Regions from separate parts of the Priestia sp. TRN 1309 genome, predicted to be linked through region 3. Evidence: predicted binding sites of a transcription regulator. Region 3 holds the regulator's gene; each other region holds the start of a gene.
The links. Region 3 encodes LexA, which represses DNA repair genes until DNA is damaged. Its sites were predicted from a motif close to CGAACATATGTTCG; they were not measured.
Positions count from the first base shown of each region.

Region 1: the regulator LexA is predicted to act here: its motif matches at 8,640-8,653, upstream of ACRPLQ_RS07020 (YolD-like family protein).
Region 2: the regulator LexA is predicted to act here: its motif matches at 5,371-5,384, upstream of ACRPLQ_RS12150 (YolD-like family protein).

Region 1 covers NZ_JBOZGM010000001.1:1,257,901-1,268,624, forward strand. The annotation lists gene ACRPLQ_RS06960 (macrolide family glycosyltransferase) at 1-791, opposite strand, end outside; gene ACRPLQ_RS06965 (CPBP family intramembrane glutamic endopeptidase) at 1,011-1,727, shown strand; gene ACRPLQ_RS06970 (GerAB/ArcD/ProY family transporter) at 1,877-2,986, opposite strand; gene ACRPLQ_RS06975 (hypothetical protein) at 3,002-3,235, opposite strand; gene ACRPLQ_RS06980 (hypothetical protein) at 3,458-3,730, shown strand; gene ACRPLQ_RS06985 (hypothetical protein) at 3,815-4,006, shown strand; gene ACRPLQ_RS06990 (hypothetical protein) at 4,049-4,420, shown strand; gene ACRPLQ_RS06995 (GNAT family N-acetyltransferase) at 4,465-4,998, shown strand; gene ACRPLQ_RS07000 (MerR family transcriptional regulator) at 5,127-5,876, opposite strand; gene ACRPLQ_RS07005 (MarR family winged helix-turn-helix transcriptional regulator) at 6,035-6,487, shown strand; gene ACRPLQ_RS07010 (MDR family MFS transporter) at 6,510-8,117, shown strand; gene ACRPLQ_RS07015 (hypothetical protein) at 8,156-8,308, opposite strand; gene ACRPLQ_RS07020 (YolD-like family protein) at 8,334-8,516, opposite strand; gene ACRPLQ_RS07025 (assimilatory sulfite reductase (NADPH) flavoprotein subunit) at 9,136-10,724, shown strand, end outside.
Region 2 covers NZ_JBOZGM010000002.1:945,025-955,748, forward strand. The annotation lists gene ACRPLQ_RS12125 (aspartate kinase) at 1-599, opposite strand, end outside; gene ACRPLQ_RS12130 (PTS fructose transporter subunit IIABC) at 795-2,666, opposite strand; gene pfkB (1-phosphofructokinase) at 2,679-3,593, opposite strand; gene ACRPLQ_RS12140 (DeoR/GlpR family DNA-binding transcription regulator) at 3,590-4,342, opposite strand; gene ACRPLQ_RS12145 (hypothetical protein) at 4,725-4,865, opposite strand; gene ACRPLQ_RS12150 (YolD-like family protein) at 4,987-5,340, opposite strand; gene ACRPLQ_RS12155 (YitT family protein) at 5,589-6,428, shown strand; gene ACRPLQ_RS12160 (ABC transporter permease) at 6,460-7,194, opposite strand; gene ACRPLQ_RS12165 (ABC transporter permease) at 7,195-7,902, opposite strand; gene ACRPLQ_RS12170 (ATP-binding cassette domain-containing protein) at 7,877-8,812, opposite strand; gene ACRPLQ_RS12175 (HAMP domain-containing sensor histidine kinase) at 8,898-10,262, opposite strand; gene ACRPLQ_RS12180 (response regulator transcription factor) at 10,259-10,724, opposite strand, start outside.
Region 3 covers NZ_JBOZGM010000001.1:421,429-432,152, forward strand. The annotation lists gene ACRPLQ_RS02135 (GtrA family protein) at 1-48, opposite strand, end outside; gene ACRPLQ_RS02140 (ArnT family glycosyltransferase) at 69-1,574, opposite strand; gene ACRPLQ_RS02145 (hypothetical protein) at 1,857-2,057, shown strand; gene ACRPLQ_RS02150 (hypothetical protein) at 2,125-3,570, opposite strand; gene lexA (transcriptional repressor LexA) at 3,778-4,395, opposite strand; gene yneA (cell division suppressor protein YneA) at 4,542-4,871, shown strand; gene ACRPLQ_RS02165 (YneB family resolvase-like protein) at 4,925-5,593, shown strand; gene ACRPLQ_RS02170 (DUF896 domain-containing protein) at 5,663-5,893, shown strand; gene tkt (transketolase) at 6,061-8,067, shown strand; gene sirA (sporulation inhibitor of replication protein SirA) at 8,217-8,657, shown strand; gene ACRPLQ_RS02185 (YneF family protein) at 8,748-8,960, shown strand; gene ACRPLQ_RS02190 (ABC transporter transmembrane domain-containing protein) at 9,051-10,724, shown strand, end outside.

The DNA.
Region 1 (10,724 bases), 840 kb from region 3:
CGGTCTCCTGCTGCAATCACAACTTTTCCATCAAAATCGCTAAATGCGTCGATGCAAAGGTTGAAAAAGCCTTCTACGTCATGAAGTACCGTTCCCATTGAAATATAAAGAACTTTTTCGTCTTTCAGCTTTTCTAACGGAAAATCATGAGAGCGGTGACGCTTTGGAAAGCTTGGCCCAATAAATAAACACGAGTCATCAAAATGTTCATGAAGCGGCTGGAAAAAGCGGCTTGTGTACACGACCGTTAATTCGCCTTCATTGTTCATAAATTGAAGCAGATTTTTAGGCTCTATGCCAAACTGATTTTTAAGCAGGCTGAGCCCGTACTGAGCTTGTTCATCCGGCTGAAATGGAACGTCTGAATCAGGATGAAGAGGCATCATTGCTAAGCGGTCTTTCGGCATTAAAAAAGAAGCAGATGATACAATGCCAGGGATCCGCAAATAATCACGCACTAATTCGCCTGCTCCAAACTTGTCGTAAAACACAAAATCAAATTCAATTTTTTTTGATAATATATGAACAAGCTTCAGCGTATCTAAAGACGTTTGGATGTGGATGTTTAAAAAAGCGTTGATTCCTTGAGGAGTTTCAGGCTTGATGGATACACCGCTTAATAAGTCTGGGTGAATGTGTACGATAGCCCCGGCGTTTTCAAGGCGCTCTTTAAAACGCTCGGCCGTAATGTAATGAACTGTATCACCTCGGTCTGAAAAAGCTTTTACCATTCCAAGCGTTGGGTTTACGTGACCTTCAGCGGGAAAGTTGATCATTAAAATGTTTGCCATTTTTTCACTTCACTTTCGGTAAGATTTCTTCAAGCGTAATCAAATATAAGGAAGTTGACAACTAATTTGGTTAGCGCATTTATTTTTTGAAGCCCTGCCTTTGTGTATAAAATGTGAAAAAATATAACTTTTTTCCTAAAAAATAACATAATTAAACTGAGTTTATGATAGAATTTTGAGAGCACTAGAGAGAAAGAATCATTTTTGGAGGTTGCTATTTTGAGTACGTTATCAACAAATTCAGAACCGGTTTTAAAGCCTAAAAAGAAAAAAGAGTTTACTTACTTCACATTGCTTCTATTTATCGTGTTGGGCTTTGGACTGCAAATCCTAGCCGGAATTGGAGTAGCTATTTACGATGAAGTTATGGGTTCAAATATGACAGGAATTTTATTAGAAGGCCCATATGCTCTGCTTGTAGACGCGGCATTTTTTCTAGGGGTTGCGGTGCTTTATAGACCTGTGCGCAGATTTTTAAAACCTATGTGGAACGTCTCGGTATTAAAAGAAGGGAAAACGTATGTATATATTGTGGTAGGCTTTTTAATTGTAGCCGCGGTGCAGTACGTGATGCTTTCATTTTTAAACGTAGAAAGCGCAGATCAGCAGCAAAAAGATTTAAATCAAGGCAGTTTTAATCAAACGCTGCTTTCAAGCTGGATATTTTTTATAAGTGTAGCAGTTATCACGCCTATTAAAGAAGAACTGCTTTATAGAGGTGTTTTATGTGGTTTCTTAACCAAACGCCATCACGTGCTTGTGGGCATTTTCGTTTCCGCTCTTGTATTCGGTCTTTTACATATTGGCTTTCCGATTACAGCTACCGTCATGGGACTTGTTTTCGCCATTATTTATTATCGAACAAAATCTATTTTCCCATCTATGATTTTACATATGCTGTGGAATGGATTAGTGAGTATAACCGTGTTCTTTTAAAAGAGGGTAAAACAAAGTAGTTTCGTTGAGGGAAAATCCGAACAATTCATCGTTCGGATTTTTTTATTGGTAGGATGAATCTAAGTTCCATGCATGTAGCTTCCTTCTAGCTGTTGATTGGATGGATTTCGTTATGTCTCAATTTCTTTTTATTTCGATAAAGACGCCGAATGCTTTACGCGAATTTTCCCAACTATTAATAACCCAAGAGGGTAAAATAGTCCAAATAACAGACTGTACGGAATCCACGTATCTCTGTCCCACGTTTGTTCATAGGGAATGCTTGGATACACGATAAGTGAAAATGTAACGGCAATAATGCCTAGCGGAAGAGTTAAAATTCGATAGTTTTTTAATTCAAGAATTTGAGCGAGTCCGGAAACGGTCGCATAATAGTAGAGAGACGTTTTGAAATAAAGAGATAAAAACCACATAATGGCCATGATTACTTCAATATTTTTCAGAAAATCGGCAACTTCGATACGCCTTGCAAGCTCATAGCTTGGATATAAAGCGATACGTGTATACGTATTTCCAAGTACAAGAATGCCAAGTAATAAAATAATAATCATAATGCCTCCGCCGATTAAGCTTCCTGTAAAAAAAGCGCGGTTTCGCTGATCAGGTTCCCCTACGTGAGCAGGGAAAACGGTCAGCAATACAATAAAAGTGAGAGACGTAATACTTGTAAAGACCAGAATAGATCTAATAATAGGCTTAACGCCTACCTCTAACAAAGGCTGCAAATTCTCATAATGAATTTGAGGGAAGATCGAAAAAACTAAGATTAAAAACGGAATAACAAACCAAGGAAAGAGAATTTCAGCACAGCGGGCAATCGTTTCAATGCCAAGACGAACGCCGACAATCACAATTCCCATAAACAAAATATGAACAGCAAGCATAGGCGTTTGAATAATAATGCGAGTTGTTAGAAATGAGCCCACGTAAAACAAAACTTGACTGCAAAAAAGAAGAGTAGAAGCGACAAATAAAAGAGAGACAAACTTTCCTAGCCACTTGCCTAAAATGGCTTCGTTTAGTTCTACAAGGGTTTTATTCGGATAAAGGCTAGAAAGTTTGATATACATCCATACAAGAAAAACGCCTACACCTACGCCTAAAATGGCTGGAATCCATGCCTCTTGTTTAGAATCAGCCGTTAAGCTTCCAGGTACGACTAAAATAGTGTCGCCTAAACTATAAAAAATTACGAGTATTCGAAACTGTGCTGCGGATAATTTTATCTGACTATGCACGTTGTTCACTTCCTTTTACTTCAACAGACTGAACAAAAAATCACTAAAAGGTTTTAATAAAAAAGCAATGCCGTCTCCAGGGTTAGGGATTTCCACACCGCCATATTTTAAACTAACAATTAAAATACTTACTGTGAACAAACTCCAAAAAATTCGCTTTTCTCTTTGACTGTTCACTTTTTTTAAATAAGGTATTTCCACTAAACAAACAGCTGCACAAAGTAAAAAAATCCCTAAAAATATAAGCATGTATCAACCTCAATTAGTAACCCTTCAAAAATAATGAAGGGATGTTAAAGACGCCTGTGTTTCAAAAATAGTATCACCCAAAATGGCTTCATTTATGAAAAGTAAGACTAAAGGCAGTGCAAAACCGTGTTATAATGACCAAGTTGAGCGTTATAATAGAGAAAAAACAGCATGATTACAAACAAGTAGATACATAACAAGGTAAGGATGGGAGAGAGATAGATGGCAGACGAATTCAAAAAAATGCTAGATGACAAAGAAAAGGTACAGCTTACGATCGCCGCCGTTGTCATGCTCGGAGGCCTGGTCGTTTTGTTAAAAAGCGTTGCAACGGGTCAGGCAATGGGCCAAAAATGGCTAGAAAGTAAAGGGAATGTAGACACAGATCTGTATGTTGAAACGGTAAAAAGCTACATACACCTGTATCAAATTGTGGGTGGCGTCATGTTTGGAGGAGGCCTTCTCACGTTACTGCGTGCTAAGCTAAAGAAATAAAGCGGCAGCAAAATAAAAGATCATAGTCCAAAAGAAGTGTCATATCTTTTTAATAACTTAAAAAATAGTGAAAAGGAGTTATGTATGAATAATGAAGAAAATACACCGGCTTATCATCTGTTTATGATGATAGGAGCGCTTGCTATGCTGATTTTTGGTGTTGTCGGTTTCTTTATTCAGTATCCTGCTACGTTAAGTTTTGTGATGTGCATTGGCGGAAGCATCATATTTTTGCTGCATTTATTTGAATATATGAAACCTAAAAATGAACTATAGCATCTTCAAACGAGGAAATCTAGAAGCAAAGGAAGATGAGAAATGCAGAAACATCGTACGTACGAAACACTAGTTGATCTTTATCAAAAAAGCGCAAAAATTCATTATGAAATCGATTATCGAGATAAAAAATCTGTAAAAAAAGGAAACCGAGCTGCAGAAGATATGAAAAAAATTGCGCAGCTCATTCATTTATACTATCCAGGCATGCTCTTTGAATTTTCAACACTGCTGACGAATCCTACTTATCGAATTGACCTATGGGCTGCACATCATATTTTAGAAATTATGAGCTATTCACCAATGCTTGAGGACAACGCGCTTTCCGTCATTGAACGCTACGCCGACGAAAATGATTTTACGGCTTTAGGAAATCGCATGTGGTTAGGTCAGTGGAGAGAAAAACAGCGCTAAAACCCATATAGGCAAACAAGAATAACTAAAAGGAAGATAGATATATGAGTTTACGTACATTAAAGAATGGTATAGGCGTCACCATTCGAGAAGCAGAATCAAAAGACGCAGAGAAAATGATTGCTTTTTACAATCGAGTGGGAGGAGAAAGTGATTTTCTTTCATTTGGAGAAGGGGAGTTTCTTAGACCAGTTTCAGAGTATGAAGTGTTTTTAGCTTCTGTAAAACAAGAGCAAAACTCTCTTATAGTCGTGACTGAAAAAGAAGAGAAAATCATTAGTATTGCATCCATCACCTCGTCTCAAAACCCGCGTAATAAGCATGTGGGTACCCTTGGTATCGTGGTAGAGAATGCTTATAGCGGGCTAGGGCTAGGAAGACAGCTAATGATTGAGCTGATTGAATGGGCACGTATGAATAAACAAACAAAAAAAATCGAACTTGTAACGCGAGAAGATAATCAAAGAGCTATTTCTTTATACAAACAGCTAGGGTTTCAAACAGAAGGATTAAAAGAAAAAGACACCTATATAAATGGCGTCTACTACAATACAATGCTTATGGGTCTTCACTTATAAAAAGAGGCTGAGACAAAAGTATGTTAAGTGAATGAAAATCCGAACGATTCATCGTTCGGATTTTTCCATTGTGGTGATGAACGTAGGCTTCATATAATTGATGTAGTTATATCTCACTCTCTTTTGATTTATTGTTTTTTAGCATCAGCAAATGTACTCATCGCCTCGTTCATGAATTTCGCTAATCCTTTTCCGTAGCGATCGATGTTGGTTGTAAACCGCTCATCTTGTACATACATCTCTCCAAGACCTTTAAAGGCTTCTAACGAATACGTTCCAAAGTTCTCATTTAAAAATTGATACCATTGCTCAATGGCTTTTTGAGCTTCTGTAGAGGATGGTGACAGATCACGCAGAGAAGCTAAGTGAGTGTAGATACTTTCCCATTCGTTTGACATGCGCTGCTGTTCTTCATGTGAAAAGCTTTGTACTTTTTCATTCGCTTCATCTACGCGCTGATTTCCCCAGCGCTTCCGGGCTTCTTCTTCGTATGGGTTATGCGAAAAATCCAGCCCTTTAAACCGCTCTTTTTCGTTCATTTCAATCGCTCCTTTTTCATATTGAATCGTTTTATTAATGGTTGCAATTATTTGATCGAGCCGACTGCGTTTTTCAATCAGCATGTTTTTTTGCAGTATCAACGCTTCTGTGCGATTAAATGTTGGGTCTGTTATAATCTCGTGAATTTGTTTTAAAGGGAAGCCAAGTTCTTTAAAAAATAATATTTGCTGAAGCATATCAAGATTGGCCGGTGAATAAAGCCGGTAGCCGGATTCACTGACAGCATCAGGTTTTAATAGCCCGATTTCATCATAGTGATGCAGCGTGCGGACGCTGATTCCTACTAAGTCAGCCACTTCTTTTACTTTTCTGTTCATTCTTTCATCTCCCTTCTGAAATCTACTATAAAATATAACGCAGCGTAAGGGTCAATACTAAAAAAGAAATAATTGACTTTTAGTTTATATGCATTTATAGTTAATTAGCATTAACTATTTATAATATGAAATAAATAAGCAAGCCTGGAGGAATAGATGTGACAAAAAGCAATCAGTATCTTGGGGAGATTCGTTCATCGCTTCAAGTGCTATTTGAAAAAATGCAGCCCGAAATGATGGAGAGCCTAAATGAGCATGAGATGACTCCTACGCAATTATTTGTTCTTTCTTATTTAAAGAAAGTAGGGAGCAGTAAGGTTTCTCAAATTGCAGAGCTAATGGATGTAAAACCGAGCGCCGTGACTCTTTTAGTGGATCGTCTTGAACAGCACAATTTTGTGGTAAGAGAACACAATAAAGAAGACAGAAGAGTTGTTGACATTACCTTAACGGAGTTTGGGCATCGCAAACTTGAAGACGTGCTAAATGGTCGAAAAGCCATTATGGACCGCTACCTTTTGCATCTAACAGAAGAAGAGCTTTCCATGATGGCTTCTATTACGAAAAAGCTTGCAACATCAGCTGCTTCTTATAAAGATAAGCAGCAGTAACAAAAAAGAGGAGAGACACACGATGGAAAATCAAAAAAATTCAAAGCGCACGCTTTTATTAATTGGGTTAATTATTGCGATGTTCTTTTCTGCACTTGATGGAACCATTGTCGGAACAGCTATGCCAAGAATCGTAGGAGATCTTGGTGGTTTAAGCATGATGACATGGCTGACAACAGCCTATTTATTAACGTCAACAACGGTTGTTCCGATTGCAGGAAAGCTCGCTGATTTAGTAGGACGCAGAGTAATTTATGTTACAGGACTTATTATTTTTATGGTGGCTTCTGCTTTATGCGGGATGGCAAATAATATGACAGAGCTTATTTTATTCCGTGCATTACAAGGAATTGGCGGCGGCGTTATGATGCCGATGGCAATGATTGTAATCGGCGATTTATTTACAGGAAAAGCACGAGCAAAGTTTCAAGGAGTATTCGGAGGAATTTACGGTCTTGCTTCTGTCATCGGTCCGCAAATTGGCGGATGGATTGTTGATTCACTGAACTGGAAATGGGTGTTTTACATTAACTTGCCGGTAGGGATACTCGCTACCGTTTTTATTGCGCTCGGACTTCAAGGAAAAAAACATACAGGACCTGTTAAATTCGATGTAGCTGGTATGTTCACAATGGTTATCGGAGTAGTAAGCTTGCTTCTTGCCCTGAGTTTTGGAGGAAAAGACTACGACTGGAACTCTTGGCAGATTATTAGTTTGTTTGCACTTGCTATTGCTGGGATTATAAGCTTTATTATTGTGGAAACCAAAGCTAAAGAACCAATTCTTCCGATGTATTTATTTAAGAACCGAACGTTTACGCTTTTAAACATCATTGGCTTTTTTATGAGCATTGGCATGTTCGGAGCTATTACATTTGTTCCGTTCTTTATGCAAGGAATCGTTGGAGTAAGTGCCTCAGAATCAGGTACCATTATGACACCGATGATGATTTCAATGATTGTAACGAGTATTATTGGAGGTCAGCTTGTTTATAAAGTTGGTATCAAGCCTCAAATCGTTACGGGTATGCTCATTATGGCAGGAGGGTTCTTCTTGTTAACAACATTAGACCTTCATACTAGCAAGCTTGTTGCCACTTCTTATATGGCCATAATCGGTTTAGGAATGGGGCTTGTGATGCCAATTTTAACGCTTGCTCTTCAAGAAAGCTTTTCAAAAGAAGAGCTCGGTGTTGTTACATCATCAAGTCAATTTTTCCGTTCAATTGGAGGAACGTTCGGTATTACCATTTTAGGAGCGATAATGAACGCCAAATCAGGTACGCTTCTTACTGACAAACTCGTTCCATATTTAAACTCATTGCCTGCTCAAGCAAGCGCTTTTGCCGACGGGTTCAAAAAAGCGATTGATACGAATCCTGAAAGTGTGCTGCAGATGCTGTTTAGTCCTGAGGCGCTAAAGAGTATTCCAGCTGCGCTTTCAGACAGCATTGTGCCTATTTTGAAGACCTCGCTAATGAGCGCATTGCACAGCGTCTTTTTCATGGGCTTAGCTTTTATTATTTTAGGAGCGGTATGCACATTGTTCTTAAGACAGATCAAGCTTTCAAATAAAAAAGCCGAAGAAAAACCAGAAGAAGGCATTGCTGAAGTAGAGCCATCACATTAAAAAAAGCGCACAAATTTGTGCGCTTTTTTTCTATATTATTAGCTAGTTGTTTCATTAGGCTTGCGAAGAAAAGGGGATTGTTTAGACGTGTCATACGAAATTTGATCAAGCAAATACGATAAATATAAGTTCAGTTCAAACCGATCTTCCGACACAAAATCTGTAAGCGCTTGCTTATTATCTTTCCACATAGTAATTCCTCCTTAATTTTACATACTAATGAATGGATTTAATATCAGAAAGCAAAAGGGAAACAACGGCTTCATTTTCGTCTTTTACGGATAGAATTTGCTGATGGAGATTTAAGTTGTGCACGCGGCCTTTGCACGTTTGCAACGTTCCATCTTTATAGTAAGAAACAGTTATCGTCCCACTTTTCGTTAATTCTCGTAAAAACATTCAAGAAGCCTCCTTAAAAAAGATTACCTGATTTAAAAGCCAGTCCTTTCATTTGAGATGAGCAAAAGGGAACGGTATGTACTGCAGGCTTCCCTTTATATTCTTCAATGTGTATGAATAGATCGAATAAAAGGTTGCTAGCTTACCTATAAACTGTCCTAAATTTCAGAATATACTGTCTTTTACGTATAGTGTTTTTTAAAAGGATTAATGTTACATTTATTATGTAACATTCTGATGAGAAAGAAAACCTTTTCTACAAAACTTCTCTAAAAATTACAAAATATTCATATTCGTGTGAAGGATGTAGAATGAGCAGATATGGAAGTAACTGCATTTACAAAAAGACGTAACGACAGCTTCAATTATTAATGATCTTAATACTAGCTATCAATTATATGTATTTTACTAATTTATTCTTCTCCGATAAAATGCAGGTAGACGAATTTGATAAGAATTTTCTAATGATTTATATAATTAAATTTGATATAATCTATAGGAATAATAATGTATGAAGGGAAACATCATTGATTAATTAGACACAGGTATTACATGTTGTTGAAGATGATTCGTAAAAGCATACATATTTAAATTATATATTTTTGTGAGGTGGACAGTGTTGCAACTTAAGGTAGTAAACAGCCCTTTTAATCAAGAACAAGCAGATTTGCTTAATCGCCTTCTGCCGACATTAACAGAAGCACAAAAAATGTGGTTGAGTGGTTATTTAACAGCATCTCAATCTACGTCTGCCGAAGGAACGCCAGACGTTTCTACAGCAGCGCCTGCTCAAGCGGAGCAGACGATTTCAAAAGACGTAACGATTCTTTACGGATCACAGACAGGAAATGCTCAAGGACTTGCTGAAAATACAGGCAAAACGCTTGAAGCAAAAGGTTTTAATGTAACTGTATCTTCTATGAATGATTTCAAACCAAATAATTTAAAGAAACTTGAAAATTTATTAATTGTTGTAAGTACACATGGGGAAGGAGAGCCGCCTGATAACGCGCTATCTTTCCACGAATTTCTTCACGGCCGTCGAGCGCCAAAGCTTGAGAATTTCCGTTTTTCTGTCTTGTCGCTTGGAGACAGCTCATACGAATTTTTCTGTCAAACAGGGAAAGAATTTGATGTGCGCTTAGCAGAACTTGGCGGTGAAAGACTGTATCCGCGCGTTGACTGTGATTTAGATTTTGAAGAGCCCGCAAATAAATGGCTTAAAGGTGTTATTGACGGATTAAGCGAAGCGAAAGGACACAGCGCTTCGGCAGCTGTTCCGGCGGAAGCTCCTGCAGGAACTTCGCCGTACTCAAGAACAAATCCTTTTAAAGCAGAAGTGCTTGAGAACTTAAACTTGAACGGCCGCGGATCAAATAAAGAAACGCGACACTTAGAACTATCTCTAGAAGGTTCAGGGTTGACGTATGAACCAGGAGACAGTTTAGGTATTTATCCTGAAAATGATCCTGAGCTTGTTGATCTTCTTCTTAACGAATTCAAGTGGGATGCAAGTGAAAGTGTAACGGTTAATAAAGAAGGAGAAACGCGTCCTCTTAGAGAAGCGCTACTCTCTAATTTTGAAATTACCGTGTTAACAAAACCGCTTTTAAAGCAAGCAGCTGAGCTCACTGGAAACGATAAGTTAAAAGCGCTTGTAGAAAATCGCGAGGAATTAAAAGCATACACACAAGGCCGTGATGTGATTGACTTAGTTCGTGACTTCGGCCCATGGAACGTATCAGCACAAGAGTTTGTAGCCATTTTACGTAAAATGCCAGCGCGCCTTTACTCGATTGCAAGCAGCTTATCAGCAAACCCTGATGAAGTTCATCTAACAATCGGAGCGGTACGCTACGAAGCGCACGGACGCGAGCGTAAAGGTGTTTGTTCAGTCCTATGTTCAGAACGTTTGCAGCCAGGTGATACGATTCCTGTATACCTTCAAAGCAATAAAAACTTTAAGCTTCCTCAAAACCAAGAAACGCCGATTATTATGGTGGGACCTGGTACAGGTGTGGCTCCGTTCCGCTCATTTATGCAAGAGCGTGAAGAAACAGGAGCAAAAGGTAAGTCATGGATGTTCTTTGGAGATCAGCACTTTGTAACAGACTTCCTTTACCAAACAGAGTGGCAAAAGTGGTTAAAAGACGGCGTGCTAACGAAAATGGACGTGGCGTTTTCACGCGATACTGAAGAAAAAGTATA
Region 2 (10,724 bases), on a different contig from region 3:
TCTGACCCACCGCGCGAGAACGTAACCATGTTCCCTTCTTCAGAGTAGCCAAAAAATCCTGGAATCACCAAAATGCCCGAACGCTCTCTTAGCTGCGGCAGTTTTTCATAAGACAGCGGAAGCACTCTTGCTCTTCCTGGTTCATCAGAAACAAAAATACCTGCTTCTTTTGGATTTACATAATGAGCTTCAAACCCTAAATGGTTTAAATAAGCAGCCATTACCTTTGCGTTATTATCTTCTCCACTTGCTTTGAGACAATCTAATAAGCGAAACGGATCGTTTTTATGTAAATCAATAAGTGATTGTAAATTCGCAATAATATCAGTAATAATCGTTTCTGGCATAGACAAGTCAACCACAATTTCACGATAGCGATCGATTACTTGCCCAAACTCATCGACGTAATCTTCTCCAAGCTGTATTTTGGCAGAAAGTGCGATTAACAAATCTGTCATTTTTGTATCTTCTCCGTATCGCTTGCCCGGAGCTGATACAACTACCAGCTTTCTCTCTTTATCAGACGTTACAATATGCGCAACCTGTTTAAATTTCTCTGCGCTTGCAACTGAACTCCCGCCAAACTTCGCAACCTTCATGTTTGAGACACTTCCTTACTTTGTTTTTAATATTCGATTATTGTACCATATTTTATCAAGTAGAAAAGCTTATCTATCTAACTTTTCTAAAAATTAAAGGAATACTACCGTAATTGTACTCTCATAAAGAACAAATGTCTACCACAAAAACACAAAAAGACTGATTTTACATGATGTAAAATCAGTCTTTTTGTGTTATTCTGCTTTTGGTTTTTTTAATACACCTACAAGGACCGCTGTCACAATGGCACCAATTAAAATTGCTAGTGCATATAAAAGAGGATTTCCTTGTACAATTCCGATAACGAATACACCGCCGTGTGGTGCTGGTAAACCGATGTGGAACATCATTGTTAAAGCACCTGCTACTGCAGCACCGATAACCGATGCGGGAATAACACGGCCTGGGTCAGCTGCTGCGAATGGAATCGCACCTTCTGTGATAAATGAAAGACCCATTACATAACACGTTTTACCTGTTTCACGCTCTTGGCGAGTAAATTTGTTTTTGAACAAAGTTGTCGCAATAGCCATACCTAGTGGCGGAACCATACCGCCTGCCATAATCGCTGCGTGTGGAGCATAGTTTCCAGCATCAATCATTGCGATACCAAATGTAAAGGCTGCCTTATTAATAGGACCACCCATATCAATAGCCATCATACCGCCTAAGATAATACCTAATAATACTAAGTTACCCGTGCCAAATCCACTTAACCAGTGCGTTAACCCTTTGTTAATTGCACTAACTGGCTCATTTACAACATAAAGCATAATCAATCCTGAGATAAAAATCCCAAATAGCGGATAAAGAAGAACTGGCTTAATTCCATCAAGAGCTTGCGGCAGGACGCTGAACAATTTCTTTAATCCCACTACTACATAACCCGCTAAGAAACCAGCGATTAAACCACCTAAGAAACCGCCTCCGCCAGAAGCTGCTAAAAGACCTGCAACCATACCAGGAGCTAAACCAGGACGATCAGCAATACTCATTGCAATGAACCCTGCTAGTACCGGTACTAGTAAAAAGAATGCATTATCTCCGCCAATTGTTTTTAGCGCCGCTGCAAACGCATTGTACGTTGGATCTTTCGGTTCTGCTGAGTGAATACCAAACATAAATGAAATGGCGATTAAGATCCCGCCCCCTACAACAAACGGAAGCATTGCTGATACACCGCTCATTAGGTGTTTGTAAAACCCTGTACGCTCTGATCCTTTACTTTCTCCGCCTTCTTTGCTGCCACCGCCGCCGCTGTATACAGGAGCGTCTCCTTTTAACGCGCGGTTAATTAATTCTTCGGGCTTACGAATTCCTTCAGCTACTGGAACTTGAATAACTTTTTTACCTGCAAAACGTTCCATTTCTACTTGCTTGTCCGCTGCAACAATAATAGCGGTAGCGTTTTCAATTTCTTCCTTCGTTAACGCGTTTTTAACACCGCTGGAACCATTTGTTTCAACTTTGAGCGTCACGTTCATGTCTTTCGCTTTTGCTTTTAGGCTATCCGCTGCCATATACGTGTGGGCAATTCCCGTTGGACAAGCCGTTACAGCAAGCACTAATTGATCTGAAGCTGTATCCACTTCTTCTTCCGGCGCTTCATTTTCAGTTTCTTTATCATCAATTGCTTTAATGACTTCATCAATTGATGATGCTGTTAGCAACGTTTTTCGGAACGATTCGTCCATTAATAACGTAGACAAACGAGATAATGTTTCTAAGTGAGCATTATTCGCGCCTTCACTCGCTGCAATCATGAAGAATAAATGTGCAGGCTGTCCGTCTAATGATTCATAATCAATACCTTCTGTTGAGCGTCCAAATGCAATGGCCGGTGTTTTTACCGAGCTTGTTTTTGCATGCGGAATGGCAATGCCTTCCCCAATTCCCGTTGTACTTTGAGATTCACGATTTAAAATTGCTTCTTTATAGCCAGCTCGGTCGCTTAAGCGACCAGCTTCGTCTAATTTTCCAACTAACTCATCAATAACATCAGCTTTTGACGTGCTTTTTAAATCAAGAATGATTGTATCTTTTTTTAATAGTTCTGTAATTCTCATTCTCGGTTCCCCCTACTCTACCTTTGTGATTGACACTTGTTCACGAAGCGTCTTTACATCTTCTGCTGTACATAATTCAAGTGAGAATGCTGTGGCACTTCCTGAAGCAACTCCTGTTTGAAAGGCTTCTAATAAATCCCCTTGCTTTACATAAGAAGCAATAAATCCAGCTACAAGTGAATCGCCAGCTCCAACAGAATTTTTCACTGTTCCTTTAGGGACTGTGGCACTGTAGACACCGCTTTCGTTAATAAGAAGTGCTCCATCGCCTGCCATGGATACAACGACGTTTTGCGCTCCTTGTTCCACAAGCTTTTTACCGTATACTAGCGCATCTTCTGCACTGTTTACTTCTACATCAAACAATTCTGCAAGTTCATGATGATTTGGTTTGATAAAAAACGGCTTGTGAGACACGACGTCTAGCAAGGTTTTTCCACTTGCATCTACTACTACTTTTACTCCGTTCGCTGCTGCTAGTTCCGTTAACGTTTCATACACAGAACTCGGAAGCGTTTTCGGTATACTTCCTGCTAATACGAAGATATCGCCTTCAGTCATTTGCTTTACTTGAGTCAATAAAGACTGAAGCGCTTCGTCTGTAATAGCAGGTCCTTGACCGTTAATTTCTGTTTCTTTTTCCGTTTTTAACTTTACGTTAATGCGGGTATCTCCATCAACTCTTGTAAAAGCTGTTTCAATATTCTCCGCTTTTAAGTAGTCTTCGATATAGGTTCCTGTAAAGCCGGCTACAAAACCGAGAGCTTTATTATCAACATCTAATCGCTTTAAAACGCGAGAGACGTTAATGCCTTTCCCTCCTGGAAACTTGGCTTCATTCGTTGTGCGATTAAGTCCGCCTTCTTCGAATGCTGAAACATGTACTACGTAATCAACGGATGGGTTCAACGTACATGTATAAATCATGATTTCACAACCTTTATGTCTGTTTTGTTTGCATACTGTATAAGTACATCACTAGGTACGTCATTTGTTATAATTTTTGCTTCATGTAAATCGGCTATTTTCGCAAAACTTGTTTCAAAAAACTTAGTAGAATCTGATAAAATATAAGATTCTCTAGAAAGCTTCATTGCCGTTTGCTTGATCAATGCTTCTTCTGGATCAGGAGTTGTATATCCATATTGATGATGAATCCCATTCGCTCCCATAAAGCACTTATCAAAACGATACTGCTCAAGACTTAAAAGAGCTCCATTGCCAATTAAAGCGCCCGTTTTATGTTTAACAGATCCTCCAATTAAATAGAGGGTGATACCTTGTTCTAACATCGGGTTTAAATGCATTAAACCATTTGTCACGACAACTACATCTTTTTGCTTCAAAAAAGGAATCATTTCATACGTTGTAGTTCCTGCATCTAAAAAAATACAGTCACCTTCATTTATAATGGAAGCCGCATACTCTGCAATGTTTCGTTTATCTTGAATATTTTTAGCAGATTTTTCGATAACGCTCAGTTCGATTCGTTTACTGCGAATAAGCGAAGCGCCACCGTGAACACGTTTGAGCATTTGCTCTTCTTCTAGTTGACTTAAGTCTCTTCTAATTGTGGATTCCGAAGCGCCTGTAACTTCGATAAACTCTTGCACTTTTACAAGTTCTTTCTCTTTTAAAAGTTTTAAGATTAGTTGATGTCTCTCCGGCGTTAACATGTTCTAGCTCCTTTTTCAAAAAAGCGTTTTCATTTATTTCATGTACTTACTTTATCACGGTTTACATTCAAAATCAATCATAAAAAATCAAAAACATTCATTTTTTTAATTACAAAATAAAGTTTTTTGAACGAACAATTAGATTTGCATTTGTTTTGATAATAGTTTATACAAAAGGAAATAAGCTGGTAATTCAAGAATTTGTCTACTTTTCTCATTATATGTAAAGGTTTTCTTGCAACTAATTAACTTTGACTGTTTTTGACTATTTCTTGACCGATTTAATTTCTCTTGACTGAATTATGTTTAGCTTATCCTGTTTTAATGAGAGCCTATACATCAAAAAAGTTGTCCACCTTTTTGGACAACTCAAAGTGACCCATCATTTAAATAAAAACAGAAGCATATATAATATAGAAGCAAGGGCAGAAGAAATAGCCAAACTTGAGATAAAACGAACGAGTCTTTTCTTAATGAACTGCGTTAATTCAATTTCTCTTACTTGAGTTTTTTCATTTTGCATACAATATCCCTTCTTTAATCAAAATTTCCTAGTAGCTAAAAGTGACTACTCGCAGAATATGCTTTTATGTATTGTATGCAAGCGTTAAAAAAAAGATACAAATTCAACAAAAAAGCTACTCTTAGCTAGAGTAGCTTTCATCTTTCCATACATCTGCTTCAATTACTGCATCCGCTCGAATCGAATATGTATAACAAGGCCCTGTCACCATCAGCGTATTCGACTGCAGAGAAACTTTATCGATTGTCACTCGTTCATATCTTTGAATATGTCCTGCTTCATAGACGTGAAGGGTTACTGGATGATGCTCCGAGTAACTGTTCATAATGACATTTTCAATATGCTCAATCTTTTCTTTTTTCAACCCTAAAGACTGCTTATGCGCCTCGGGACTGTACATTTTCTTCATTTTCTCTAAATGCTCAGGCATTACTAACTTCGCATACTGTTTTAATTCATCTTGATACACGTTCATTCTCCCCCTTGACTCTTGCTTCTATTTTACCGAACGAACATTCTCATTGCAAAACTTTTTAATCAAAATAAAAGCAAACAATTCATTTTTTCATACTCCATAAAAACTGTCAAAAGATTTTATGTTGATAGCAGAAATTGATTTTTTAAAAAATAATAATATCCCATCTTTAATTCAGCCTCTAGAGTTGGTATAATACATTGTCATGACTGTGTTTTCGGAGTTTTTGATGATTGGAGGTAACGTTCATGATCAATAAAATAAAAGAAATTATCCTCATTATTCTAGGAAGCCTCATTTTCGCACTGGCCATTAATTATTTTGCTATTCCAAATGAATTAGCAGAAGGCGGCGTAACCGGTGTAACAATGATTACCTATTATGTACTAGGCTGGTCTCCTGGTATCACAAACTTTATATTAAACGGTTTGCTGGTACTGATCGGATACAAATTGCTTCACAAACGTGTGATTGCTTACACAATTATATGTATTATTTTCACATCTCTATTCCTACATATAACTGAAGGACTGGGAAATCCTCTTGACGATACGCTACTGGGGGCTATTTTTGCTGGTATTTTAGCCGGTGTAGGACTCGGGCTTGTGTTTAGAGGTGGCGGAACTTCCGGAGGCTCGGCAGTTATCGCCCGCTTAGCTAATCAATATCTAGACTGGAATATTAGCAAAACGATGCTAGCAATTGATTTATTAGTTGTAGCAAGCGCCTATTTTGTCATCGGTGGAGAAAAGACGATGTACACGGTTATTTCTCTTTATATCGGAACAAAGGTGCTGGATTATATTATTGAAGGACTCAACCCCCGCAAAGCAATCACCATTATTTCACACCGTTCAGCTGAAGTAGCCGAACAAGTTAACAAAAAGATGCAGCGAGGCGTCACTGTCTTTTCTGCTCATGGAAGCTATACAAAAGAAGCAAAAGACGTATTGTACGTAGTTGTGAACAAACAAGAACTATTAGAGTTAAAGCGCATTATTCATAAAGTCGATGAACAGGCTTTTGTGGTTGTCCACGATGTGCGAGACGTCTTTGGAGTAGGTTTTACTATTCCAAAAGCCAGCTAAAAACCCGCTGTAAAAAAGCGGGTTTTTTCTATTATATATGTTTGCGCTGGAAATACAGTGAACCTGCTGCTACAAAAAGAAGAAAGCTGCTTATGATAACCACTAAGAAAGTCTGTGTAGTCAGCATCAAATCCCATGACTCCCTTCCCGTTACACCTAACATTCCATACATCGGCTGAGTCCATGGGTACCAGGGACCAAATCTTTCAGAATTAACAACGAATAAATTCGGTAGTGTTAAAATGACGTTAACTGTTAAAGATGCTCCAAAGCTAGAAAGTGCCATCGACACAGCTAACATAAATGCAAGAATTGGCAACACTGCAATCCAGCCGCCTAGCATATTTCCAGCTATCATTTTTAATGGAATAGTACTCGGATAGTCTTTCAACATGCTAACTCCTAATAAAACAACAAATACAAGCACTTGAAGAATCCCCATGAAAGCTGCTGCTGTAATCAATTTTGCTCCGTATACCGATGTCCTTGTCACAGGAAGAGATAATAATTGCTTCCATCCTCCTGCTTCGTGTTCGTATCGACAAACGAATGAAGTTACTAAACCGCCAATTAACGGAAAAAGCAATAAGCCGTGAACATTGGCAATGAAAGCACTTGCCATAAGCCATTTCATTTTCCCATTTGGCAGCGCCGGATCTCCCACAAAAAGGATAGCAGCGATAAGAATTGGACTAATAAAAAGATATATCCAGGCTTTTGTTTTCAACAATTTAAACCATTCTACCTTACATAATTGCCACAACATTTACGCCACATCCTTTCTGATAAAGTGAAAGGCGCCTGCACCATATAAGAAAATACCAATAATTGCACCTGTTATCATATACGTATTCCGGTAATCAGAAAATACTAGCATCGGCCATTGCCAAATAAACCAGCTTGGCAACTCTCCCATACCACTCATTGTCACACTCATCATAATACCTAGTGCAAGAGAACGGCTTTGATTTTTGAAAAGCATGGACAACCATATTTGAATAGCTACAAACGGGATGGCTGAAAAGAACGGATAGAAGTTATAAACAAAAAGAGTTTTCCAAGAAGGGGGAAGACCAAATCCCAACCACCACCCTAGCCCGACTATACCAATCAATAGAAAAGCAGAAGCGATGAGTAACATAGCCATAACTACTATAAATTTTGCCGTATAAACACTTAGGCGGCTTACTGGTAAGCTCAGCAGCTGCTTCCAGGAGCTTCTGTGATATTCAACATGCGCTATATTTGAAGCAAGAATTGTTCCTCCCAGTAAAAAAGCTGTAGGAAGCGTAATGTTTATTTCATGAAAAAGACCTTCCCACACATTTGGATTTTGCTGAATTAAATATTCATATCGAACGCTGTAATCTACCAGTGTTAAGCCTATTACACCTGCTGGACCTAAAAATAATAAAAACCAGAGCCATTTTCTTTTTAATTTCATACACTCAGCCTGCAGTATTTTTGTGAACATATCTATTCTCCTCGCTTGTCAGCTTTAAAAAGATATCTTCTAATGATTTCGATTTTTCTTCAACTCGGTAGATTGAGACATTTTCTTGCACAAGCTGATAAACAAGATGTGCCACTTGCTCATGATCAATATAATCTAAAAGAAGACTATGTTTATCGATAGTAGGTACAAACCCGTTTGCTAATAGTATTGTTTTAGCCTTTTCTATCTCTCCTGTTGTAAATGCCACTTGATGCTTAGCTTTTTTGCGAAGCGATTCAATCGAGCCATTAAATAGCATCTTTCCTTTTGTAATAATACCTACTTGAATCGCTAAATGGTCGATTTCATAGAGTAAATGACTTGAAATCAATACGGTAACTCCGTTTTCCCCTGGCATTTCTTTAATTAATGAACGAATTTCTTGAATTCCTGCAGGATCCAGTCCGTTGGTTGGTTCGTCTAAGATTAATAAACGAGGATTTCCAAGGAGTGCAGAAGCAATACCAAGCCGCTGTTTCATTCCAAGAGAAAAGCCTTTGACTGGGCGATTTGCTTCTTTTGTTAATTTTACAATATTTAGTACTTCATCCACTCTGTTTTTAGATACACCTAGTATTTTACGAAGTACCTCTAAATTTTCTCTTGCAGTTAAATGCGCATAATGGGAAGGGCTCTCTACAAGTGAACCTATCTTTTTTAAGGCTTGAATATGCTGCCTGTGATTTTTTATTCTTTCTCCAAACAGCTCAATTTCCCCGCTCGTTGGCTTCATTAGCCCGAGCAACATTCGGATCGTTGTCGTCTTCCCTGCTCCATTAGGCCCTAAAAACCCGTAGATTTCTCCTTCTTTAATGGATAAATTCACTTCATTTACAGCTTCTGCTCCTTTAAATACTTTTATCAGCTGAGTCGTTTTAACAATTTCCACTTTTATCACCTCTCCTTTACTATAAACAGCCAAAGTTAAGAGGACGGAAAAGAAAGGTTAAAATTCGTTTAAAAAAGCGAGTGAATTAATCACTCGCTTTGTACACAATTTGAATATCCGTTCCATGTTTTGTAGAATGAATTGACCACGTTAACTCCATTTCTTTAATCATCGCATCCACAATCGCTAGACCTACACCGTTTTGCTTCGTATGGCTATTCTTTTTAAAGCCTGACCCTTTATCAGAAATGGTGAGAGAAGATAAATCATGCTCTTGAACAAGACGAAAACTAATAAAGTTACCTTCTTTGGCATGACGAATGACATTTTGACATAAATTATCTATTATTCTTTCTAACCACTGAACATCTCCGCGCCAATATATGGACTGAGAAGGCAGTTGAATATCCACTTCCATATTCTCTTCTTCAAATAATGGATACCATTGCGCAATGCTTTTTCTAAGAAATCGAGCCATATCAACTTCCTCTTCCCGATATGGATATTTTCCATTTAACAGCAGCGTATAGGAAAATAAATTATCTATTAAATCACTAACAAATTCTACTTTTGTATCAATTACCTCAAGAGATTGTTGAATGTTCAAGGCCATTTCTTCGTTTTTTAGCTGATAAATATGCGTTCGAACAGTCGTGAGCGGTGTTCGTAAGTCATGCGATAGACTCATAATTAAGTCTTGCCGCAGCTGTTCTTCTTGCTTCTCTCGATACCGGCTTTCATGAAGCTGTTTAACCATTTGATTAAAGGATTGTTCTAGCTGACCAATTTCATCCGTGGACTCAGATACAACAGGTAAAGGAATTCCTCGCTCGCCTTTGTTGTTCATAGCAGCTTGTAACACTCGCAGCCTTTTTCGAATTCGAAGAAAAAAGAACAGAGAAAGTACAATAAAAGAAAGCACAATAATAAAAACAAATCCTAAATAAATATTATAGTAGGCTGGGTCTAGCCTTTGAATAGGAGGCTCAACGGCTTTTTCTGGCACTTCAATGACCATAAAACCTTGCTTTTTATCTGTCCCAATAAAGGTAATAACCGTATACGGATTGTTTCCGTATCGTTTTTTTATAAATTCAGCCGTATAAGACGATGACCATTGCTTCGGAAGGGCTGCATGATAAGGAAGCGGAAGCTGTGTTTGTCCATCTTCGTTTACCCAGAACATTGAAGCTTCAGGGTATTTTTCTTTTAATAATTTTAGCTTTTGATTAATTGTTTTCTCATTTGCTCCTTCTAGCTTTCGGGCTTCTTCATTCCACATTTGTTCGTAGTAGCTTTTTCCTTTATACTCTTCATTTAATAATCCTTGAATATGCATAAAAGGGACGGTGATCAGCCATGAGCCTGCAAAAAATGATACCGGTATAATTAGTACAGCTGAAAGCATAATTAAGATATACTTCGTGATAAGAGACTGTGTAACGTTCATTGCTTTACCCTGTACCCAATCCCTCGTATTGTTTCAATAATTTCAGGCTTAGCTGCATTTTTCTCCAATTTTTCTCGTAAATAGCGAATATGTACCATTAATGTTTTATCTCCTTCTATATAACGCTCTTTCCATACTCCTTCATAAATTTGTTCTTTTGTTAAAATTTGATTTAAATGCTGAAGGAAATAAGTAAAAATATGAAATTGCTTACCTGTTAAACTAATTTCTTCACTTGTCTCTCTGTTCATCACGCGATAGTCTATCATCGAAATATGCAAATGTTTTACAATAAGCTCTTCTTTCTTTCTTGAAAATCTCCTTAACAATACTTCGAGCCTTGCAAGCAGCTCTTCTGGATGAAACGGCTTTGTGACATAGTCATCGGCAAACTCTAGCCCCATGATCTTATCTTCTAGGGCTGTACGAGCTGAAAGCATTAAAATCGGGACATCAGGTGCT
Region 3 (10,724 bases):
CAGGGTATTCATTATACCTACGAATCCGAATTTCAGGAATTTTATCACGGTTGCATAATCCCTTCCATTTAATTTATCTCTTCAGATTTTGCCTGTGGCTTATTTTTAGTAAATCGTACTAGTAAATAAGATAGAATCACTGAAATACCAAACCCTTCGAGCAGCATAAAGCTTGGAAAAATAAAGAATCGATAGCGAGTTTGAATTTCAATAAGCAAGTGAATAAGAACGTATCCTATGATTAGTAATAAAAACAGTGTATACGGATATTTATCCTGCTTTTTCAGGAATAAACATATAAGTCCAATAATGGAAAGAATAGTAGTTGAAACGTAAATGATTCTTTCATAAATTTGAGCAGCACTAATTAATTTCTCTTTATTAAAAGGTACATCTTCTTGAGGAGTTAATGAAATACTCCAAAATGTAGATGCATCCGTTCCTCCCCACATATTCAGGAATTTAATGTGAAAGAGATCTAAAAGCTGCTCTTTATCTGCTACACGCTCTTTAATTACTTCTTTTTCTGCTTCAGCTCGTTTTTCTCCAATTGGCATACCCATAAAACGACTAGCATCCTCTGAAGAATAAGAACCGCTTGTTTCATAATTAAAGCCAATAACGAATTTCCATAAAGGATCTCTGTTACTTAAAGGATATTTAGAAATACCGCTCGCTACAAAAGAGTAGTTGATCAGCGCATTTGCAATAAAAAAAGTAGCCAGTACGCCTACGAGGTTTTTTCCTATTTTCTTTCGACGAGTTTTTAACTCAGCAGCATCCTTCGCTTTAATGTAAGGTTGAAGAATTTGCAAGATGAAATAAATGAAAACAGCAACGATAATAATGGGTCCCAGAGGGCGCATTAAATTTCCTAACGACAATAGAAGACCAATATAAAGCCAGCTAAACTTGTTATGAGCAAATCTTTTTATAATAAGGTAAAAAGCTGCATAAAATAAAAAAGTAGCTAAATGCTGATTGGTTAACACTGAGCTGTAGAGAATGTTCGGAATGTAGAACGCATATAGGAAAGCTGCCATTCTCCCAGCAAGTTCGTTAAATACTTTAGCGCCAATTAGATAAATAAAAATAACGGTTCCAGTAGAATAAAAAATATTTAACAATTTTAATGTGAAAATGCTATCTCCAAAACAGCGAATAACAATAGATTCATAGAATGAAAAGCCTAGCTGATATACCCATGTAGTGAAATAAACGCTTTGGTTAAATTCATAATTTCCTTTTGCGATATTACGTGCGGCATCTAACATGACAAGAAAGTCAGATTTTACAGGTGTTTGAACAGAAAGCATCCATGCTAATCGAACACCTAAGGTCAAAACAATCAGTGAAATAAAAAAAACAGTTTTGTTCATGTATCTACTTGCAATAGCTATTAGAAAAATGACAAGGAAAGTGATACATATTCCTTCAATAATAAATGAATTACTTAAAGCCAAGCCTGTTAAGTCCAATGAATTTGTCATCGCACTATAACTGCCCCATAGAGACCATGTAAGAATCATGACACATAAAAGAATCAGGCTTTTGGATAAAAATGAGTTAAGCATATTACCTCCTGCAAATTATTTCAAAGATAAGGTACAAAATTCCTACCCTATGATACCATATTTTATTATTTTGTATATATTTTTCTTATAGAGTATAATGTTAGATTGTTCTGAAATTACAACAGCGGCACAACGTGTAATAAAAGGTTCAGTGGAGTAGGCAGTGATTTAGTAATAGATAAAAGAGGTTGGGAAAAAAGGATTTTAGTCGAAGGGAAAAACGAACCATCGATCACCATGTTTGATTAGTGGTTCGTTTTTTATGGTGCACGTAGGTTTCATTTGTTTAGTTCTTTCCAGCAGTTGATTGGAGGGCAAGACGAAGACTCCTGCGGGAAAAGCGGAAGGGGTGAGACCCCGCAGGAGCGCAAGCGACGAGGAGGCTCACCGGCCGCCCGCGGAAAGCGAAGTCTTGCACGGAAATCAACAGAGGTGTCACAAGCAATCCCTGCTAGCTTATTTATTTCATTTGTTTCCCTTTAGACTCGCTTGATTTAGTTATGTCTCAATCTCTTCTTTTTTATAATGTATTTTCTGATGCGAACAGCTTTTATGTTTTAAATCGATCTTTTAATAAATTCCATAGGGAACTCACTCCGAGACTAATGCTAATCAGAATTCCTGATAAAGCTACTATTAAAGCGATATATTCAAAGATAGAAAACTGCTTCATACTATCCCAATTGATGTTTCCCTTTAGCTTGCTAATAACTAAATTCATTCCGTAAATACCGGAAAGAACGGTATAAATCGTTAAAATTAATAATAAGTAATTGTGACGCTTGGCCGCGATTTTCTCTTGATTTTGATACAAAGTACCAAGGGTTTCTTTGACTTCTTGATAAAGAGAATTGATGTGGAAGATTTTTTTAAAGAGCTCAGAAAACTCTTGACCTTCCGTGCGAGAGCTAATTTCTAAAAATAAATATTTACCTGAAAATACAGTAATAGAGCGAATTAGTCGCTCGATGCCCTCTGAATTTTTATGAAACGTGAGCTGAGAATACTCATAGGATAGTTTTAGCAACACGATTTTATAGAAAAAATGCAAAAATAAATTATAGTAATGCTGGCCAAATAGATGATTCATCAAAAGCTGATCCGTTTTAGAGTCTGTCGATTTAGAAATACACGAAAACACATGGTCTGTTATAACGTAATAGGTTTCAGGAGCCCATCTGGAATACACGTGTTTGGTATTATACGTTTTAATATACTCATGGTTGTGTGCAGAGATAAACGGTTTCCCGTCAGGCGTATAGCTATTTAGCTGCCCAGTACGAAATAAAGTTGTGGAGTTAATCTCTTGCTCTTGATTTACCGTTACATAACTTAATACAAACATCCGTTCATCGATAAAATAAGGAAGACTCCCGACGTGCTGTTCACGCGTCGCTTCTTTTTTGATGTGTTCGTTCAAAAATGGCGCGAGCTGTGAAAAAATATAATCCTGTACTTTGCTATAGCGATGATGTTCATAGGTAATGGTGGATCCATGCTCTTCAGCAAGCTTCGGTTCTAATACACGAAAATGATTCATGAATTCTAAAATGTCATCATAGGTGTAATGATTATGACTCATCTCAGTGCGAATGGTCATGACGCCAATTTCAAAAGGACATAAAAAAACATCCACAGACAGCACGTTGCTAGACACGGTGGTGGAGGAAGTTTGTAGCGTAACGGTATGGTCTATTTTTTTTGAAAATCGAAGCAAGCCTTCTTTTTCGCAGGAATCAGGAAATAGAATACATTCAATGTAAGGAAGAAAATATTGATCCAAGCTATCATGAGATACGTAATACTGTTCTCCGTAGTATTCTTTTTCTACATGTTTGTTTTGAATGGAAAAAAACTCAAACATATTTGCTTCTAGTGCATGAACAAGCTGCTCTTTATTTTTTCGATCAAAGGAAAAAGGAAAAAGAAACATGTTCATTGCTTTGGTAGGCATAATAGTTTGAAATGGTTCTGTTTTCCTTGGTGTATTGGTCATAAACTACATCCTTCTTATAGTCGGTTGTATTTTTTTGAGAGTCGAAAAAATGCAGACAGAAAGTAAAAGGTAAAACAGGCTTTATAAAAACCGCTCTACCTGCCTGTAATGATTCGACGTATCATTTATAATATGCCAATTTTTTTAGAAAACAAACGTAAAAAAACCAACTAACATCATGATTAGTTGGTTTTACATACAGTGTGATTAGTGAATCGTGCGATATACACCAGTGACTTTTCCTAAAATCGTTACGTGGCGAAGAATAATAGGCGCCATCGTTGAATTTTCAGGCTGTAAACGAACGAAATTTTCTTCTTTAAAGAAACGTTTTACCGTTGCTTCGTTGTCCTCGGTCATAGCGACCACAATATCTCCGTTATTAGCAGTTTGCTGCTGACGTACGATTACCATATCGCCATCTAGAATACCTGCTTCAATCATACTTTCTCCCATAATTTCAAGCATAAATACATGATCATCTGGAGAAACGAATTTATCTGGAAGAGGGAAATATTCTTCCACATTTTCAACGGCTGTTATAGGAAGACCCGCTGTTACTTTACCGATAACAGGAACATTAATGACATTGCTTTTAGGGATGTTTACTTCGTCTAGTTGAAGAACTTCGATTGCTCTTGGTTTTGTTGGATCTCTGCGAATTAACCCTTTGCTTTCTAAACGAGCTAAATGCCCGTGTACAGTGGAGCTAGAGGCTAATCCCACCGCTTCCCCAATCTCACGAACAGAAGGTGGATAACCTTTTAATTTTACTTCGTGCTTAATAAAATCTAGTATGTCTTGTTGACGTTTTGATAGCTTCATATTTTTCACCTCGATTTTAGCTATTCTTTAGGTGAATTATACCACGTGATGTGTCAATATACAAACATAAGTTCGAAGAATTCCATTGACAGAAACAAATGTTCTCAATAAAATAAGAACATATATTCTGATAGGGGGATCATAATATGCACCAATTCTTACATTCTATGAAACATTACGCTATTTTTTTTGCAGTTATCGCTGCACTTACATATGTATTGACGCTGGTTTTAGGAGCGGATAAAGTAGATTTAGACAAATATTCAACGGTTACTATTACAAAAGGAGATACGCTTTGGGACTTGTCCAACAAGTATCATAATCACCATCATTTGACCACCAATGAATTTGTCAAATGGGTTGAAGACGTCAATGATCTAAACTCAGACACTGCCCAGTCTTTATCTCCTGGAGATAAATTATATATTCCTGTTTTAAAAAAAGAGTTACATAATCAAGTGGCAATTGAACAGTAGTGTGTAACGGCCGTTCCTGAATATTGTTATAAGCCGAAAAGGTCGTGATAAAAGTGGACGCCATTATTTATTGCCGTGTAAGTACGGATAAAAAAACCCAAGAAACATCTTTACAGCGCCAGCAAGAAGAATTAAAAAAGCTTGCTCATCTTCACCATCTAAACGTAAAAAAAGTCGTAATGGAAAAAGCAAGCGGATATGACGTAGACAGAGAGGGTATATTGGATGTTCTTCATACAATGAAAGAAGAAAAAATATCTGTGCTGCTCATTCAAGACGAAACGCGATTAGGCAGAGGAAATGCCCGAATTGCGCTTCTTCATGCTTTTCATAAAGAAAATGCTACGATCTATACGATTAGTCATCAAGGTCAGCTTCAGCTTTCAGAATCTGATTCGATGGTGTTAGATATTATTAGCTTAGTGGAAGAGCATCAGCGGAAATTACATAACGCTAAAATTAAAAGAGGAATGAAAAGAGCCGTAAAAAACGGTTATCGTCCGCAGCAAAATTTAAAAAATCAAGGAGTTAACTCAGGAAGAGAAAAAAAAGAAGCGCCGATTGAAGAAATTGTCCGCCTTCGTCATAACGGCTTAACCTTTGCTGAAATTTCAGTTACGCTAAAAGGTTTTGGTTATAATATTTCAAAAGCAACGGTACATCGTCGCTATCAAGAGTATCAAGAGAGTGCTCAATCTCTTGATAAAACGAAAGAGATTTAGTAAGATGACTACATGTTGCCGGAACGGTTCGGTAATTTTAATTATTGATTATAAGGAGATAGGTTTTATATGCTATCAAAAGATAAACTTGCTCGTATTAATGCTCTTTCAAAAAAGGCAAAGGCTGAAGGTCTGACAGAATCTGAAGCGAAAGAACAGCAAGAGCTACGTCAGGAATATTTAAAAGTTTTCCGACAATCTATGACAAACCACCTTCATACGATTAAAGTTGTGGACGAGGAAGGTAAAGATGTTACGCCTAAGAAGTTAAAAGAGAGCAAAAAGAAGCGTCTTCACTAAGACGTTCTAGTAAAACTAGAGGGAGAGTTCCCTCTAGTTTTTTGTATATTTTTAATAAGGCACACAAAAACTGTAAAAGTGGAAATTTTTTTGGTTCAAGTATTGTACAAATAAGCAAATCATTAGTATGATAACATATGTACATAGTTTTGAAAGGAATGAAGAGTATGACACAACGTATTGAAGATCTTTCGATTGCAACAATTCGTACTTTATCAATCGATGCGATTGAGAAAGCAAATTCAGGTCACCCAGGTATGCCAATGGGAGCTGCTCCAATGGCATATACATTGTGGACAAAATTTATGAACATCAATCCAAAGAATCCAAACTGGTTCAACCGTGACCGCTTTGTATTATCAGCAGGACACGGATCAGCACTATTATACAGCTTGCTTCATTTAGCTGGATATGACTTATCAATTGAAGACCTTAAAAACTTCCGTCAATGGGGAAGCAAAACACCAGGTCATCCAGAGTTCGGTCATACAGCAGGTGTTGATGCAACAACTGGTCCACTAGGACAAGGTATTGCAATGGCTGTTGGTAAAGCAATGGCAGAACGTCATTTAGCTGAAACATACAACAAAGAAGGTTTAGAAATTGTAGACCACTTTACGTATGGTATTTGTGGTGACGGAGACTTAATGGAAGGTGTATCTGCTGAAGCAGCTTCATTAGCGGCACACTTAAAATTAGGACGCTTAGTTGTTTTATACGATTCAAATGATATTTCTTTAGACGGAGATTTAGATCGCTCGTTCTCTGAGAACGTAGAAGATCGTTTCAAGGCTTACGGATGGCAAGTAATTCGCGTTGAAGACGGCAATGACTTGACAGCGATTGCAAACGCAATTGAAGAAGCAAAAGGCGATTTAACACGCCCAACGCTAATTGAAGTAAAAACAACAATCGGATTTGGTTCTCCAAACCACGCGGGTACTTCTGGCGTGCACGGTTCTCCATTAGGTTCCGATGAAACAAAATTAACAAAAGAAGCTTATGCATGGACATTTGAAGAAGATTTCTATGTGCCAGAAGAAGTGTATGCTCACTTCAAAGCTACAATTGCTGAAGATGGCCAAAAGAAAGAAAACGAATGGAACGATGTATTTGCACAGTATAAAGAAAAATATCCTGAACTAGGTCGTCAATTTGAACTAGCAGTAGAAGGAAAGTTACCGGAAGGCTGGGAAGAAACGCTTCCAGCATACGAAACGGGTTCAAGCTTAGCTAGCCGTGCTTCTTCTGGAGAAGTATTAAACGCAGTAGCACAAGCTGTACCTCAATTCTTCGGCGGTTCAGCTGACTTAGCTGGGTCAAATAAAACAATGATTAAAGGTTCAGAAGACTTCACTGCAGCTGATTACAGCGGACGTAATATTTGGTTCGGTGTACGTGAATTTGCAATGGGAGCTGCATTAAACGGTATGGCTCTACACGGCGGTGTAAAAGTATTCGGAGGAACATTCTTTGTATTCTCTGATTATCTTCGCCCAGCAATTCGCTTAGCAGCTTTAATGAAGCTTCCTGTAACATATGTATTCACACATGACAGTATCGCAGTTGGAGAAGACGGCCCAACACATGAGCCAATTGAACAATTGCCATCACTTCGTGCAATGCCAGGTCTTTCAGTGGTTCGTCCTGCAGATGCAAATGAAACAGCTGCTGCATGGCGCTTAGCATTAGAATCAACTGACCGCCCAACGGCGCTTGTATTGACTCGTCAAAACTTGCCAACGCTTGAAGGTACAAAAGAAAATGCATACGAAGGCGTGTCTAAAGGCGCGTACGTTGTATCTAAAGCTGGTAAAGACCAAGCGGATGCATTAATACTTGCAACAGGCTCTGAAGTAAGCCTAGCAGTAGAAGCACAAAAAGCATTAGCTGCAGAAGGCATTGATGTATCTGTAGTAAGTATGCCTGCATGGGACCGTTTCGAAGAGCAATCTGCTGAGTACAAAGAAAGTGTTATCCCTAAATCAGTGAAAAAACGTTTAGGTATTGAAATGGCTTCTACACTTGGCTGGGAACGCTATGTTGGAGACGAGGGACAAGTTCTTGGTATTAATCACTTCGGTGCATCTGCTCCTGGTGAAACAATCATGAAAGAATTTGGTTTTACAGTTGAAAATGTAGTAGCAAAAGTGAAAAGCTTGCTTAATGCATAATTCTTTTTCACAAGAAAGAGCAGACTCCTATGGTCTGCTCTTTTTTTTCGACAAAAAAACAAAGAAATTTTTTCATCGATAGACAAGCATTGCGTACACCATTCGGTATAATGGTACAAAAAAGAACGAGCCGAAAGGGAGGATGAATCGTGAGAACGTATGAAGTATATTTAATGGAGGAAGAAGTTGCATCATCCTATTTTCGAAGAGAAAAGCTCATTTATCAGCTGCTGATTGAATATAAAATGAAACGTCACTTGCAGGAAACGCATTTACAAAAACAAGTTCATTACATTACTCGCCAACTGCCCAATTCATTTATTCAACGAGAATTACTTCAGGCGTTTTCTCATTATCCTCATTTTTTTACTCATCAAGAGACGTTTGTGCTGGAATATCCTCATAAAAAAAGTCGAGCATCTATAAAATTAACGAATCGCTGTATAACAATTGAAGGAGATGGCAATGTTGATGCTGAGACAGCTTTTTTTGAAGTATTACGCAAGCTAGATCCTTGTTTTTTAGCAGTGAATTATGGAACGGATGAATACGGCTGGCTGAGGCCTGTGAAAACAAGAAAATTTGTGTAATTATTTAAGGAAATTGGAACGGAAATATTGTATAATAGCGTATGGTCTAGTACACTGTAAGTTAGACAACACGAAGGAGGAAGTAATACCATGGGAATGTATATTCTAGTTGGTGTTCTAGCATTAATTGTTGGGATAGCGCTAGGATTTTTCATTGCTCGTAAGTATATGATGAGCTATCTGAAGAAAAATCCACCAATTAATGAACAAATGTTAAAAATGATGATGATGCAAATGGGCATGAAACCATCGCAGAAAAAAATTAACCAAATGATGAAAGCAATGAACGGCCAAATTAAATAATGGTTAATTGGACAGACACTCTCTATTCAGAAGGGTGTCTTTTGTTTTATGATAGAGATAAGAAAATGGTTGTGGGGCTAGGGGGATACGATGAAAATTTTTCGAGAGTTATGGTGGTTTTTCAAACAGGAAAAAAATTCTTACATAACGGGGATAGCGCTGCTCATTATTGTGGCAGCATTAGAACTTCTCCCGCCTAAAATTATTGGTTTAACGGTAGATGGCATTAAAGAAGGGACGCTGAATGGAAAGCGCTTAATGCAGATGGTTGGCATTTTGCTAGGAGCTGCTGTTGTGGCCTATTTCACAAGGTACATATGGCGTATTATGATATTTGGTTCATCTGTTAAACTAGCCAAGCAGCTGAGAAATACCCTCTACACTCATTTTACCAGGATGAATCAGGCCTTTTATCAGCGGCGGCGAATTGGGGATTTGATGGCCCATGCAACAAACGATATTCAAGCTATTCAACAAACTGCAGGTTCGGGCGTTTTGACGCTCGTGGATTCCATTGTCACAGGAGGGCTTGTTCTATGCACAATGGCCCTAACAATCAGCTGGAAATTAACGCTTATTTGCCTTATTCCTATGCCGCTTATGGCCGTTTTAACAAGTTACTATGGTACATTGCTTCATGCGCGGTTTCATCACGCACAAGCAGCATTTTCTACTTTAAATGATAAGGTTCAAGAAAGCATTAGCGGAATTAAAGTCATTAAGACGTTTGGGGAAGAAGCAGCTGATGTCGAAGAATTTCGTATGAAGTCTGCAGATGTTGTTCAAAAGAACATGAAAGTAGCACGAGTAGATGCATTGTTTGATCCGACCATTTCGATTATTGTAGCACTTTCTTTTTTACTTGCTCTTATTTTTGGCAGCAAGATGGTGATTAGTGAAGAGTTAACACTGGGACAGCTTGTTACCTTTACAACTTATTTGGGCCTTCTTATTTGGCCGATGCTCGCGTTTGGCTGGCTATTTAACATTGTGGAACGAGGAAGAGCATCATATGACAGGGTATTTTCTTTATTAAAAGAAGAAAATTCGATTGAAGAAGCAGCGCATCCTAGTGTTGAACTGCCAACAGGAAATATTGAAGCTGTTATTCATAGGTTTTCGTATGGTAAAGAAGACGAATACACGTTAAACGAAATTTACTTTACACTTTCTCGCGGTCAAACGTTAGGGATTGTCGGAAAGACGGGTGCTGGGAAAACCACGCTTTTAAAGCTGTTGCTTCGTGAATTTGATGTAAGCGACGGAGCTGTTTTATGGGGAGGAAAAGACATTAAAGATTATGCTTTTGATTCACTGTACAAAAGCATTGGATATGTTCCTCAAGATCACTTTTTGTTTTCAACAACAGTCGCTGCTAATATCGCGTTCGGAAAAGAAGACGCAAACAATCAAGAAATTCAAGAAGCGGCTAAAGTTGCAAATGTACATAAAGACATCCTCGATTTTACAGATGGCTATCAAACAATAGTAGGTGAAAAAGGCGTTTCGTTATCTGGTGGACAAAAACAGCGTATCTCGATTGCAAGAGCTCTTCTATTAGATCCTGAGCTTTTAATTTTAGATGACTCGCTATCAGCGGTAGATGGAAAAACGGAAGCGGGTATTTTACAAGCGTTGAGGCAAAAACGTCAAAATCGAACAACGATTATTACAGCGCATCGGCTGAGCTCGGTTACTCATGCAGACCTGATTCTTGTCCTTGATAAAGGGAAAATTATTCAGCGAGGAAATCATGAGGAACTG